DNA from 4 places in the Streptomyces javensis genome. Region 1 is predicted to be linked to each of the others. Evidence: riboswitches for the same ligand, from Rfam matches in the RefSeq annotation. Region 1 holds a riboswitch; each other region holds the start of a gene.
The links. Region 1 has a riboswitch for cyclic di-AMP ahead of ABD329_RS42375 (M23 family metallopeptidase). Riboswitches for the same ligand answer to the same signal wherever they lie in the genome.
Positions count from the first base shown of each region.

Region 2: it holds a riboswitch for cyclic di-AMP, as region 1 does, so the genes downstream of both, ABD329_RS24640 (M23 family metallopeptidase) here and ABD329_RS42375 (M23 family metallopeptidase) in region 1, are expected to answer to the same signal.
Region 3: it holds a riboswitch for cyclic di-AMP, as region 1 does, so the genes downstream of both, ABD329_RS33975 (LysM peptidoglycan-binding domain-containing protein) here and ABD329_RS42375 (M23 family metallopeptidase) in region 1, are expected to answer to the same signal.
Region 4: it holds a riboswitch for cyclic di-AMP, as region 1 does, so the genes downstream of both, ABD329_RS08585 (C40 family peptidase) here and ABD329_RS42375 (M23 family metallopeptidase) in region 1, are expected to answer to the same signal.

Region 1 is NZ_BAAAIF010000087.1:33,551-36,801, forward strand. It holds gene ABD329_RS42370 (PP2C family protein-serine/threonine phosphatase) at 1-1,128, shown strand, start outside; cyclic di-AMP (ydaO/yuaA leader) riboswitch at 1,386-1,521, shown strand; gene ABD329_RS42375 (M23 family metallopeptidase) at 1,533-2,762, shown strand; gene ABD329_RS42380 (aldo/keto reductase) at 2,889-3,251, shown strand, end outside.
Region 2 is NZ_BAAAIF010000029.1:4,822-8,072, forward strand. It holds gene ABD329_RS24635 (M16 family metallopeptidase) at 1-917, shown strand, start outside; cyclic di-AMP (ydaO/yuaA leader) riboswitch at 1,202-1,367, shown strand; gene ABD329_RS24640 (M23 family metallopeptidase) at 1,381-2,181, shown strand; gene ABD329_RS24645 (GntR family transcriptional regulator) at 2,427-3,182, shown strand.
Region 3 is NZ_BAAAIF010000052.1:29,916-33,166, reverse strand. It holds gene eno (phosphopyruvate hydratase) at 1-958, opposite strand, end outside; gene ABD329_RS33975 (LysM peptidoglycan-binding domain-containing protein) at 1,172-1,870, opposite strand; cyclic di-AMP (ydaO/yuaA leader) riboswitch at 1,877-2,044, opposite strand; gene ABD329_RS33970 (transglycosylase family protein) at 2,300-3,251, opposite strand, start outside.
Region 4 is NZ_BAAAIF010000006.1:122,995-126,245, reverse strand. It holds gene ABD329_RS08590 (L,D-transpeptidase) at 1-578, shown strand, start outside; gene ABD329_RS08585 (C40 family peptidase) at 684-1,847, opposite strand; cyclic di-AMP (ydaO/yuaA leader) riboswitch at 1,856-2,041, opposite strand; gene pcrA (DNA helicase PcrA) at 2,200-3,251, shown strand, end outside.

The sequences.
Region 1 (3,251 bases):
CCGGGCCGCCGTATCGCCCGCTGGGTCCCCGCCGTCCTCGTCCTCGGCGGTATCGCCTTCGACCTGGCCGCCCCGCCCGGCTACACCGCCTCGCCGTTCTTCGCCGCCGCCCCTTTGGTCGCCGCGGCGCTCTTACCGTTGCGTCAGACCATCGTCACGGCCGTCGTCGCCGTCCTCACCGCCTGTCTGCTGGCGGAGTTGCACGGGGTCAGGGACCCAACCCAGGCGGCCACCGAGATCATCACGGTGGCGACGGTGACCGTGCTGGCGGTGGTGATCAACCGCGTCGTACGCCGCAGCTACCACCGGCTCGCCTCGGCGCGCGGCGTCGCGGAGGCGGCCCAGCGCGCCGTCCTGCCCGCGCCGCCCGCCCGGCTCGCCGGACTGGAGATCGCCGCGCGCTACGTACCGGCGGAGAAGTACGCGGCGATCGGCGGTGATCTCTACGCGGTCCAGGACACCCCGCACGGCGTACGGCTGACCGTCGGGGACGTACGCGGCAAGGGGCTGGGGGCCGTGGAGGTCGTGGCGATCCTCCTGGGCTGCTTCCGGGAGGCCGCGGAGCAGGAGACGACCCTGGAGGCGCTCGTGGGCCGCCTGGAGCGGGCGTTGCAGCGCGAGGGCGCCCGGCGGGCCGACCTGGAGGTGGTCGAGGGGTTCACGACGGCCGTGGTGGCCGAAATTCCCCGTGGCGGCTCCACCCTGCGGCTGATCAACCGCGGCCATCCGGCGCCGCTGCTCCTGGCGGAGGGCGGCGCGGTGCGCGCCCTGGAGCCGGAGGCGTCGGCGCTGCCGGTGGGGATGGGGGAGTTGGCGGGGTGGCCGGATCGGGTGATGGAGCTGGCGTTCGCGGAGGGCGAGACGCTGCTGCTGTTCACGGACGGGGTCACGGAGGCCCGGGACCGCCATGGCGAGTTCTACGACCCGGAGGAGCGGCTGCGCGGCCGCCGCTTCGCCGGTCCGCAGGAGCTGCTGGACGTGTTGGTGGCCGACGTCGAGCGCCATACGGGTGGCGGGACGTCGGATGACATGGCACTGCTGGCGGTCCGGCGGACCCCGGCCCGCGGCAATGGCCGGGACAACGGACGAGAGACCGATCAACCGCACCGCCCCGCACACCCTGCGTAACCGACCGAGCCCACTCCGCATAACAATTGACGCACGATCGATCCGTATGCGGTTTTGCCAACTCTTGCCCAGTACGTCGACTCGCCCCCATCTGTCCCTCCTTGAGCGCTAAGTTCATGCCAAAGGTGCGCGGATTCCTCGGAACAGCTTGGAATCACATCGCGCTCTCTATTAACGTTCGATAACGCAGCGCGGTCGTCACAACCGTCGCAAGGGCGGCACCGTGCGCCGTCGCCGAATCCCGTACGCACAGCGGCAGCACCGCACCACCAGCAGCACCAAGGGAACCGGGGAACCAACAACCTTGGGGTGAATCGGGTCGAACCTGACCCGTAGGAGACCTTCCTGCTCCGAACCCGTCAGCTAACCCGGTAGGCGAGAGGGAAGGAAAGGAGTGCGCCTCCGTGGCGTCCAACAGGTCTGTCCTGGACGAGGCCCCGTATAGAACACGGGGAGGCGGTTTGGGGACCGCCACCGCCTACGGCCCCGGCTTCGACGCCGGCGGCGGGATGAGCTCAGGGGACGGCCGATTCGCCCCCGGCGACCCTTACGCGTTCGCCCCTGACGACCGCTACGCGGATGAGGGCGCTCCCGAGGGCCCGGGTGCCGGTTTCGAGGCCGAGACCTGGGAGGAGTGGAACCCCACCGAGGAGTCCATCGCTCCCGTACGCGGTCGGCACCGCGTGGCCAAGCAGCGGGGCGGAACCATGGCGCGCAGCGGCGCCGTCCTCGGGGTCGGCGTGATCGCGGCGGTCGGTGCGGGCGGTATGGCCAGCGCCAAGGACCGTCCCGCGCTCCCCATATCCATGCCGGACCTCGGCCATGTCGCCGATCAGGTCAAGGCCGCCCTGCCCGCCGCGAAGGACCTGCCGGGCATCGGCTCCTGGGCATCGGACGACAGCAGTGACGCGCAGACCGCCGCCGCCCCCCTCTCCCAGGCCGGTCTGACCAGCGAGGACGAGCAGCGCGGCACCACCGACGCCGGCGAGGCGCTCCGCGCCCGCATCCTCCAGCAGGCCGAGAACCAGCAGAACGCGGCGGACGAGGACAGCCGCACCGCCGCGGCGAAGGCCGCCGCCAAGGAGGCCAGGGCCGCCGCAGACAAGGCCGCCGACCAGGCCGCGGAGGCGGCCGCCAAGCGGAAGGCCAAGGCCGAGGCGGAGAAGCGGGCCGCCGAACAGCGGGCGAAGGAGGCGGCCGAGAAGAAGGCCGCGGCCGAGCGCCAGGCAAGACTCGCCGCCCAGTACACCCTCCCCGTCGGCTCGTACACCCTGACCGCCAGCTTCGGCCAGGCGGGCGACATGTGGTCGGCCGACCACACCGGCCAGGACTTCGCCGCCCCGACCGGCACCCCGGTCAAGGCGGTGCACGGCGGCACCATCACCCAGGCGGGCTGGGCCGGTTCGTACGGCTACCGCATCGTGCTGACCCTGAACGACGGCACCGAGCTCTGGTTCTGCCACCTGTCCTCGATGGTGGTCACCTCCGGCAAGGTGTCGACGGGCGACGTCATCGCCCGCGTCGGCGCCACCGGCAATGTGACCGGCCCGCACCTCCACCTCGAGGTCCGGCCGGGCGGCGGCTCGCCGATCGACCCGATGCCCTGGCTGCGCCAGCACGGGTTGAACCCCTGATACCCCGGCGGCCCTGGCGCTCTCTCCCCCCTTGACGCCAGGGCCGCCGGTTTAGGTCTGAGCGGGGCTTACGTCTCAACGGGGCCACCCGGAACAACCCCGTCCAGTCAACCGTTGTAAAGACGTATGGCTGACAACACGCAGAAGATCGGTGACCTGTCCATCTTCCCGCTCTCCCTCGGCGGGAACGTCTTCGGCTGGACCGCGAACGAGGCCGAGTCCTTCCGGGTGCTCGACGCCTACGTGGCGGCGGGCGGCAACTTCATCGACACCGCCGATGTCTACTCCGCCTGGGTACCGGGCAACGAGGGCGGCGAGTCCGAGACCATCCTCGGCAACTGGTTCGCCTCCCGCGGCAACCGCTCCGACATCGTCCTCGCCACCAAGGTGGGCGCCGGCGTCCCGGAGCCGCGCGGGCTGACCTCGTCCGCCATCAAATCGGGCGTCGAGGAATCCCTCCAGCGGCTGCGCACCGACTACATCGACCTC
Region 2 (3,251 bases), on a different contig from region 1:
CCTCGATGGCCCTCTCCGCTGAGCTCTTCCCGGCCGAGTCGCGGATGTCCCGGCCGCGCCAGGGCACCCAGGAGACCATCGAGGGCATCGACGCCGCGGCCGTGCGGGCCTTCTACGAGGCGCATCTCCGCCCCTCCACCGCCACCGCCGTCATCGTGGGCGACCTCGGCGGCGTCGACCTGGACCGGGCGCTCGCGGACACCCTCGGCGCCTGGACGGGCGGGGCGGGCGCGCCGCGCACGGCTCCGCCGATCGTCGCGGACGACACCGGCCGGGTGGTGATCGTCGACCGGCCGGGCGCGGTGCAGACCCAGCTGCTCATCGGCCGCGTGGGCGCCGACCGCCATGACCGGGTCTGGCCCGCGCAGGTGCTCGGCACGTACTGCCTGGGCGGCACCCTCACCTCCCGCCTCGACCGCGTGCTGCGCGAGGAGAAGGGTTACACCTACGGGGTGCGCGCCTTCGGCCAGGTGCTCCGCTCCGGGCCCCCGTCGCCCACGGGTGGCTCCGCGGGCGCCTCGATGCTGGCGATCAGCGGCTCGGTGGCCACCGAGGTCACCGGCCCCGCGCTGGACGACCTCTGGAAGGTGCTGCGCACGCTGAAGGAGGAGGGGCTGACCGACGACGAGCGCGATGTCGCGGTCCAGAACCTGGTGGGCGTCGCCCCGCTGAAGTACGAGACGGCGGCATCCGTCGCGAACACCCTCGCGGATCAGGTCGAGCAGCATCTTCCGGACGACTTCCAGGCGCAGTTGTACGCCCGTCTGGCGGAGACCGGCACGGTGGAGGCCACCGCCGCGGTGGTGAGCGCCTTCCCGGCGGACCGGCTGGTCACGGTGTTGGTCGGGGACGCCTCGGCGATCGAGGAGCCGGTCCGGGCGCTGGGCATCGGCGAGGTGCGGGTCATCTCCAACTGAGCCGTGGAGAGTTGGCCGGATCCGTGCGCTGAATCGCCGGTCCGGCCGACTCGCTGACGGTCCGGCAGGCGGTCCGGTGGACGCCCGGTCCATGAGTCGGCAGCGGATGGACCCCGGCCCCGTAAGGGCGCCGGAGTCCATCCGACATGCCCGGTTTATGGGATTGACTGCTTGTTTGGTTTGTGGGGAGAGCAACAAAAAACCGGAACCGTTTGGTGATCGAAAGCGGGCCCGTTTAGCGTCAGTCCGGCTGTTCGCCAGCGACCCGCCGCACCCGCGGCACCGGACAGTCATCGCCGAGTCCCCGTACGGCGCGAGCCAGGGGAGCCGGGGACCCAACACGTCCCCAGGGGTGAATCGGGCGCCTTCCCCGGCCGGGGGAGGAGTCCGTAGGAGACCTTCCTGCTCCGAACCCGTCAGCTAACCCGGTAGGCGAGAGGGAAGGAAAGGAGTGCGCCTCAGTATGGCGTCCACCCGCACTGCCACCGGGAAGCATCGCCGCACCACCAAGGTCAACATCCGCACGGGCGCGAACGTCGTGGGCATCACGACCGTCGCCTCGGGTGTGGTCGCCGGGATCACCGGACAGGCGTTCGCGGCCGACGGGGGCCCCAACCCCCAGCAGACCGGTCTGACCCAGGCGATCGTGATCGGCGATGGGATCGCGGACCACATCGAGGCCCAGGCGCAGTCCCAGGAGACCGCCGCCGAGCAGGCCGCCGCCAAGGCCAAGGCCAAGGCAGAGGCGATCGCCCGCCAGGAGGCCGCCAGAAAGGCGGAGGCCGCGGCGAAGAAGGCCAAGGCCGAGCGGGAGGCCAAGGAGCGCGCGGCGCGCGAGGCCGAGCGCAAGCGCCTCAACACCTTCGTGTCGCCGATCAGCGGCTCCTACGTCTCCACCGGCTACCAGGCGTCCAGCGGGCTGTGGTCCTCCGGCAGCCACACCGGTATCGACTTCCACGCCTCCACCGGCACCACGGTGCACTCCGTGGGCATGGGCGAGATCGTCGAGGCGGGCTGGGGCGGCTCCTACGGCAACAATGTCGTCATCAAGATGAACGACGGCACGTACACCCAGTACGGCCACCTGTCGTCGATCAGCGTCTCGGTCGGCCAGAAGGTCACCCCCGGCCAGCAGATCGGCCTGTCGGGCGCCACCGGCAACGTCACCGGACCGCATCTGCACTTCGAGGCCCGCACCAGCCCGGACTACGGTTCGGACATGGACCCGCTGTCGTACCTGCGCAACCACGGCGTCAACGTCTGACCCGTCGCGCGTCCGACGCGAACGCCGCGCGGTCCCGGGGTCCCGGGAGCCCGCGAGACTTCCGAGAAGGCCCCGTCCGCCGGACGGGGCCTTCGGCGTGCCACCACCCGCCTGACCAAAAAATATCCATGAAATGCTTCCCGCCATCGGAAATGGCGGCCGCGTGGAATAGAGTCGTCCAACGCGCATTCCATGGCCGCGTTTCGCGGGCGTTAAGGCGGAGGTTCGACAATGCGGGACCGTAAGTGAGCGGGGATACGAACGCGGTCCAGGGCGGTCGCCGGATTTCGGCACACGCGGTCTGCGCGGCGATTCGCGACGACATCGTCTCCGGTGCGTATCAGCCCGGCAGCCGCCTCACCGAGGAACTGCTCGCCCGGCGCTACGGCGTCTCCCGGGTGCCGGTCCGCGAGGCCCTGCGCACCCTGGAGTCCGAGGGCTTCGTGACGACCCGGCGGCACGCGGGGGCCTGCGTGGCCCAGCCCTCCGAGCGCGAGGCGGCCGATCTGCTGGACATCCGCGCGCTGCTGGAGCCGCTGGGCGCGGAGCGGGCCGCACAGCGCCGCACCGAGGCCCACCTGAAGGTGCTGCGCGGGCTGGTCCGGCTCGGCCGGGAGCGGGCCCAGGGCGGCCGGCTCGGCGAGCTGCGGCCGCTGGGCGACTGGTTCCACGAGACGCTGGCCCAGGCGTCCGGCAGCCCGAGCCTGGCCGCGCTGCTCGTCCAGCTGCGCCGCAAGACCGCGTGGGTGTACGCGGCCGCTCCCGGGCCGCGGCCCACGCCGCTCGAGGGCGCCGTGCGCCCCGACCCGGCCGCGCGGGCCATGGAGTCCTGGGCGGAGCACGGCGCGCTGGTGGACGCGGTGGCGCGCGGCGACGCCGACCGCGCGCGGGCGCTCGCCACCGTGCACACCGAACGCGCGCTGTCGGAATTCCGGCTGCGCCGCCCGATTCCGGTGAGGACTTCGAAACATTCCGTCAACACGGCGAGCGGTCGGAATTAACAGAGCTCCCGTATACAACTCTTGGGAATTCTGTGCGCGGAAACATGAAAACGGCGGGGCCGCGGTGAC
Region 3 (3,251 bases), on a different contig from region 1:
GCCGCTCGGGGTTGGTGACGAAGAGGTCGTCCCCGACCAGCTGGACCTTGTCACCGAGCTGCTCGGTGATGGTCTTCCAGCCGTCCCAGTCCTCCTCGTTCAGCGGGTCCTCGATGGAGACCAGCGGGTACGCGGCGACCAGCTCGGCGTAGTACGAGGTCATCTCGGCGGCGGAGCGGGACTGGCCCTCGAACTGGTACGTGCCGTCCTTGTAGAACTCGGAGGCGGCGACGTCCAGCGCGAGCGCGATGTCCTGGCCCGGCTGGTAGCCGGCCTTCTTGACCGCCTCGAGGATCAGGTCGAGGGCCTCGCGGTTGGAGCCGAGGTTCGGCGCGAAGCCGCCCTCGTCGCCGAGCCCGGTGGACAGACCGCGCTCCTTCAGCACGGACTTCAGGGTGTGGTAGACCTCGGCGCCCCAGCGCAGGGCCTCGGAGAAGGACTCCGCGCCGATCGGCGCGATCATGAACTCCTGGATGTCCACATTGGAGTCGGCGTGCGACCCGCCGTTGAGGATGTTCATCATCGGCACCGGCAGCAGATGGGCGTTCGGGCCGCCGAGGTAACGGAAGAGGGGGAGGTCGGACGCCTCGGAGGCGGCGTGCGCGACGGCGAGGGAGACGCCGAGGATCGCGTTGGCACCGAGCGAGGACTTGTCCGGAGTGGCGTCCAGGTCGAACATCGCCTGGTCGATCAGCCGCTGCTCGGTGGCGTCATAGCCGACCAGCTCGGGGCCGATCTGCTCGATCACGGCGAGGACGGCCTTCTCCACGCCCTTGCCGTTGTAGCGGTTCTTGTCGCCGTCACGGAGCTCGAGGGCCTCGAAGGCGCCGGTGGAGGCGCCGGACGGCACGGCGGCACGGCCGGTGCTGCCGTCGTCGAGGCCAACCTCGACCTCGACCGTGGGGTTGCCTCGCGAGTCGAGGATCTCGCGAGCTACGACGACGTCGATGGACGGCACGAGGTTCTCCTTCGTATGGGTCTGCGGTAGCAGCACGAGCCTAACGGGCCGGGAGGGCTGCACCCCGCGTTCGCCCGCCCCACGAGACGGGGGCGCGGCACAAAAGCCGGATTCTGGATTAAAAATCCAGATTTCTTATGCATTGGGAAAGCCCCGGCGGGGCGCGCCATAGGGGCGGCACGCCCGGCCGGGGCTCGTTCTCGGGAGCCGGTGTCAGCGGAGGTGCAGCTGCTGACCCGGGAAGATCAGGTCGGCCTGCTCCACGATGTCCTTGTTCAGCTCGAAGAGCTTCTTCCAGCCGCCCTTGACGTCGTGAGCCTTGGCGATCTTGCCGAGGGTGTCGCCGGACTTGACCTTGTACTCGCCGTCACCCTTCTTGATCGGGCCACGGGTCTGGTGCCGCGCGGCGTGCTCGGGCGCGGTGTGCGGCTGCGCCTTCGGCTGGGCCTTCGGCTGCGCCGGCTGGGCGGCCGGGGCGGACTTGGTGGTCGCCGAGGACTGGTCCTGCGAGCCGGAGGGCGCGGACGGGGCGGACGGGCTGCCGCCGGAGGTCAGGCCCTTGCCGCAGACCGGCCAGGCGCCCTTGCCCTGGCTGCCCAGGACCTTCTCGGCGATCTGGATCTGCTGGGCCTTGCTGGCCTTGTCCGCCGTGGAGGCGTAGGCCGTGCCGCCGTAGGCGGCCCAGGTGGAGCTCGAGAACTGCAAGCCGCCGAAGTAGCCGTTGCCGGTGTTGATCGACCAGTTGCCACCGGACTCGCACTGCGCGACCTGGTCCCACTGGGAGGTGGTGGCCGCGGAGGCGGAGGTCGCCCCGATGAGCGGTGCCGCCACGGCGGCACCGGCGAGACCGGTGAGCGCGGCGATACGGGTGGCCTTGGAGGGGCGGCGGTGCTTCCCGTTGGACTTGAGCATTTTGGTTCGTTTCCTCACCGACGCCTACGAGGTGAGCTGTCGGGTTCGGACGTGAGTTGCCCGGCCGGTCGCGATGGTCGCTCCCGGCTTCACCCCTAGCCGACAAGCCCGTATCCACAGGCCACTCGGCACCTACCTTGGGTCCCCCGCTCCTGCCTTCGGCGCTGACGCGTCGGTTTCCCCCCGACCGCCGGCAGGATTCGGCGTGACGATCGACGGTGCCCGCGGTGGCGAGCGGAAAGACGTTAAACACACCTTCCAAGAACGTTCAAACACCCCAAGGGCAGTGAATGGGGCTGTAATTGATCTCACCCGGCCCACATCGACGCAGGTGGGGCCGGGTGAGGAGGGATCGGACACCAGGTGCGCCCCGGAAAATGTGACGAGATGTATGTCTCACCGGGTCCAGATCGGGCAATTCCCCCCGAATCACTGCTCCCTGATGGTGAGGTCAAGTCGCTGACCAGGGATGATCAGATCGGGGTCGGTCCCGATGAGGTCCTCGTTGGACTCGTAGAGCCCTTCCCAACCCCGGGACACATTCTGGTGCTCGGCGATCCCTGACAGGTTGTCACCCGGGCGAACAGTGTAATCGTCGTCCGTGGAGCTCTCGTCGCGGTCCGAAGCGCCGCGCGAGGCATGGCGCCCGGAGGGCCGTTCGCTCCCCGCGTCGCCGTCGTCGGCCCCCTCCCCGGCGTCCGGGGCGCCGCGGTGGCGGCCGGAGGACGACGGGTCGGCGGAGGAGGTCTTGGAGTCGTCCGACGCCGAGGGGCTGTCCGAGTCCGAGGGGCCGCCCGAATCCGCACCGTCCGCCGCCGGGTCGTCCGAGGCGGAGCCGTCCAACCCGTCGGGGGACTTGGAGGTGCGGGGCGCCTCCCGGCCCTCGTCCGACCCGGACGCGTCCGGCGCGTCCGGCGCGTCCGGCTTGTCCGCGCCGCCGGACGTCCCCGAACGGTCCGCGTCCGAGGAGGAGCCGTCCCGCCCCCGGTCCCCCGGGTCGTCCCCGTCGCGGCCCGTCCCCGGATCCGGGGTGGCCGTGCTGCCGGGGTCCACATCGGGGGCGCCGCCGCCGTCGGTGAGCCCGGCGCCCAGCGCACAGCTCGGCCAGGCGTCGGGGCCGCGGTCGCCGAGGATCGCCTCGGCGACGGATATCTGCTGGGAGCGGCTGGCGAGGTCGGGGCGCGGGGCGTACTCCGTGCCGCCGTACTTCTTCCACATGTCGAGGGTCAGCTGGAGCCCGCCGTAGAAGCCGTTGCCCTCGTTGGCGCTCCACATACCGCCGCTCTCGCACTCGGCGACGTGATCCCAGGTGGCGGTCTGGGCGGCCTGTGCGCCGGCCGCCCCGAAGAGGGGGATGGCGAGGCCCGCTCCCGTGACCCCC
Region 4 (3,251 bases), on a different contig from region 1:
GGCCGTACCAGCGGCAGGCCGAGCGCTTCCTGGGCCGTCCCGTGGACGGTCGGCAGTCGCGGGCGGACTGTCTGGCGATCCAGAAGTTCCAGATCGACCACGGCATCAGCCCGACGATCGGCTACGCGGGCCCGATCACCTCGGGGGTGATGAGCCTCATCAGCGCCCAGAAGGCCGCCGGGCACAACCCGAACGCGGCGAAGAAGTGCCCGACCAACAAGGGCCGCATCGCCTGCGTCGACCTCACCCGCCAGCTGAGCTGGGTCCAGGACGGCTCCCGGCTGGTCTACGGGCCGGTGCCGGTGCGATCCGGGCGGGACGGCTTCGAGACCCGCACCGGGCTGAAGAGGGTCTACTGGCGGAACATCAACCACTGGTCGACGCTCTACAAGGTCGCCATGCCCTACAGCCAGTTCTTCGACGGCGGCCAGGCGTTTCACTCGATCGAAGGCAGCGTATGGTCACCGCCCGGCTCCCACGGCTGCGTCAACATGCGTAAGGGCGACGCCAAGAAGTACTGGAGCCTGCTGAAGAACGGCGACGACGTGTACGTCTACGGGCGCAAGCCCGGCACCTGAGGCGCTGACGGCGCCCCTGAGGCGCTGACGGCGCCGCTGAGCCGATGACGATGCCGCTGCCCGGGGTCCGGCCCCGGGCGGCGGCATCGTCAGGATCAGGGGGCCCTACGAGGGCCGCACGCTCCCGTAGATCGGCATCTCCGTGATCGGCGCCTTCTTCACCACATCGCCCGGCTTCGGCGCGTGGATCATCATCCCGTCGCCGATGTAGAGGCCGACATGGCTGATGTCGTCGTAGAAGAAGACGAGATCACCCGGCTGGAGTTGGGACGTCGAGACCCGCGTACCGGTCTTCACCTGGTCCCAGGTGGTGCGCGGCAGCGAGATCCCGGCGGACTTCCAGGCCGCCTGCGTCAGCCCCGAGCAGTCGAAGGAGCTGGGCCCGGTCGCGCCCCAGACGTACGGCTTGCCGAGCTGCGCCTTGGCGAAGGCGATGGCCTGGGCCGCCTTGGAGCTGTTGGCAGGCGCCGAGGGCGTGGAGGGCGCCGTCGAACCGGAGCCCCCCGCGTTCCGCTGCTCCTGCTTCTCGCGCGCGGCCGCCTCCTGCCGCTGCTTCTCGGCCAGCTCGGCGGCCTTGCGGCGGGCCTCTTCCGCCTTCTTCTTCTCGATCGCCGCCAGCCGCGCCTTCTCCTTGGCGGTCAGATTCGCCAGCAGCCGCCGCGCCTCGGTCAGCTTGTCCTGGACGGTCTTCTTCTGGACCTTCAGCTGCTTCTGGGACGCGGTCAGCGAGGCGAGGCTCTCGCTGGCCTTACCGCGCTCCTTGGCGGCCTTCACCCGCTGCTTCTGGAAGTCGTCGACGGCCTGCTTCTGCCGACCGGTCATCCGGTCCATCAGATGCGACTGGTCGAAGACGTCCTGCGGGTCGTTGGAGAACAGCAGGGTCGCGGCGGAGCGGGCCATTCCGCCGTCGCGGTACTGGGCGGCGGCGTAGGTGCCGAGCATGCGCCGCGCCTCGTTGAGCTTCTCGGTGCGCTGGGCGACGGAGTCCAGCAGCTTGTCGACCTTGGCCCGCTGCTGGTCGGTGCGCTCCTTGGCGGCGTTGTAGCGCTGGGTGGCGGTCTCCGCCTGGTGGTACAGGGTGTCGACCTTCTCCTTCACCTGCTCGATCGACTGGGCGGCCGGCTTGGGGTCGGTGGGCGCGGCGTTGGCCGACTGGGAGAGGAGGGTGACGGATGCGAGGGCGGCCGTGGTGAACCCGACGGCCGTACGGCGGCTGTGACCGGTGAGCGGGGCGGGTATTCGGCTCCGCGGCTTGCGGTGCGACGCCAAGGGAGGCGACTCCTTCCGTGGACCGCCTACCGGGTTAGCTGTCGGGTTCGGGCGGTACGGAAGGTTGCCCTACGGCCGTGTCCGGGCGGCACTGTCCGTGCTGCACCGTTTCGGGCCGATTCACCCCGGTCTTGCGTTGTTGGGTCCCCGGCTCCGGGCGCCTCACGGCGTACCGGACTCGGCGGAGGCCGCCCGTGCCGACGTGGTTCGCCGACGGGTCCTCCGGGCCGCCTGAGGCAGGACGGTAGCCAACACGTGGGGCTCCTGTGAAGACTGGTGACCGTTATGCCCGAAACCGTTTCGTGATGTTCGGGCATCGGCTGTCAGTGGGGCGGCCTAGACTCGGGGAGCGATGAGCAGCCTCTTTGACGACAGCTTCCTGGCGGACCTCGGGCCTCCTTCGGACGAGGAGCGGCCACCGCCGCCCGAGGATTCGGCGCACCCTGGCCACGGTGGTGCCGAGGACGTGCCGCATCACCTCTTCAGCGGCGATTTCGACGCGCCCGTGCCCAGGGAGGGCCACTACCGGGACGGCGCGGCCCGGCCCGTCGTGGACCCGTCCGCCCTGCTCGAGGGGTTGAACGAGCAGCAGAGGGCCGCCGTGGAGCACACCGGCTCGCCGCTGCTGATCGTCGCGGGCGCCGGATCCGGCAAGACCCGGGTGCTCACCCACCGCATCGCCTATCTGCTCGGCGCCCGCTCCACCCACCCCGGCCAGATCCTCGCCATCACCTTCACCAACAAGGCGGCGGGCGAGATGAAGGAGCGGGTCGAGGAGCTCGTCGGCCCGCGGGCCAACGCCATGTGGGTGTCCACCTTCCACAGCGCCTGTGTCCGCATCCTGCGCCGGGAGTCGAAGAAGCTGGGCTTCACCTCGTCGTTCTCGATCTACGACGCGGCCGACTCCAAGCGGCTGATGTCGCTGGTCTGCCGGGATCTGGATCTCGACCCCAAGCGGTTCCCGCCGAAGTCCTTCAGCGCCAAGATCTCCAACCTCAAGAACGAGCTGATCGACGAGGAGACCTTCGCCGGGCAGGCGGCAGGGGGCACCTCCCGGACGGAGTCTGGGGGAGGTTTTGAGAAGACGCTGGCCGAAGCGTATGTGATGTACCAGGCGCGGCTGCGCGAGGCCAACGCGCTGGACTTCGACGACATCATCATGACCACGGTCAATCTGCTCCAGGCGTTCCCGGACGTCGCCGAGCACTACCGCCGCCGCTTCCGGCACGTCCTGGTGGACGAGTACCAGGACACCAACCACGCGCAGTACACACTCGTGCGCGAGCTGGTGGGCACCGACACCGAGGAGACCACGGCCGCCGAGCTGTGCGTGGTGGGCGACGCCGACCAGTCGATCTACGCCTTCCGGGGCGCCACGATCCGTAACATCCTCCAGTTCGAGGA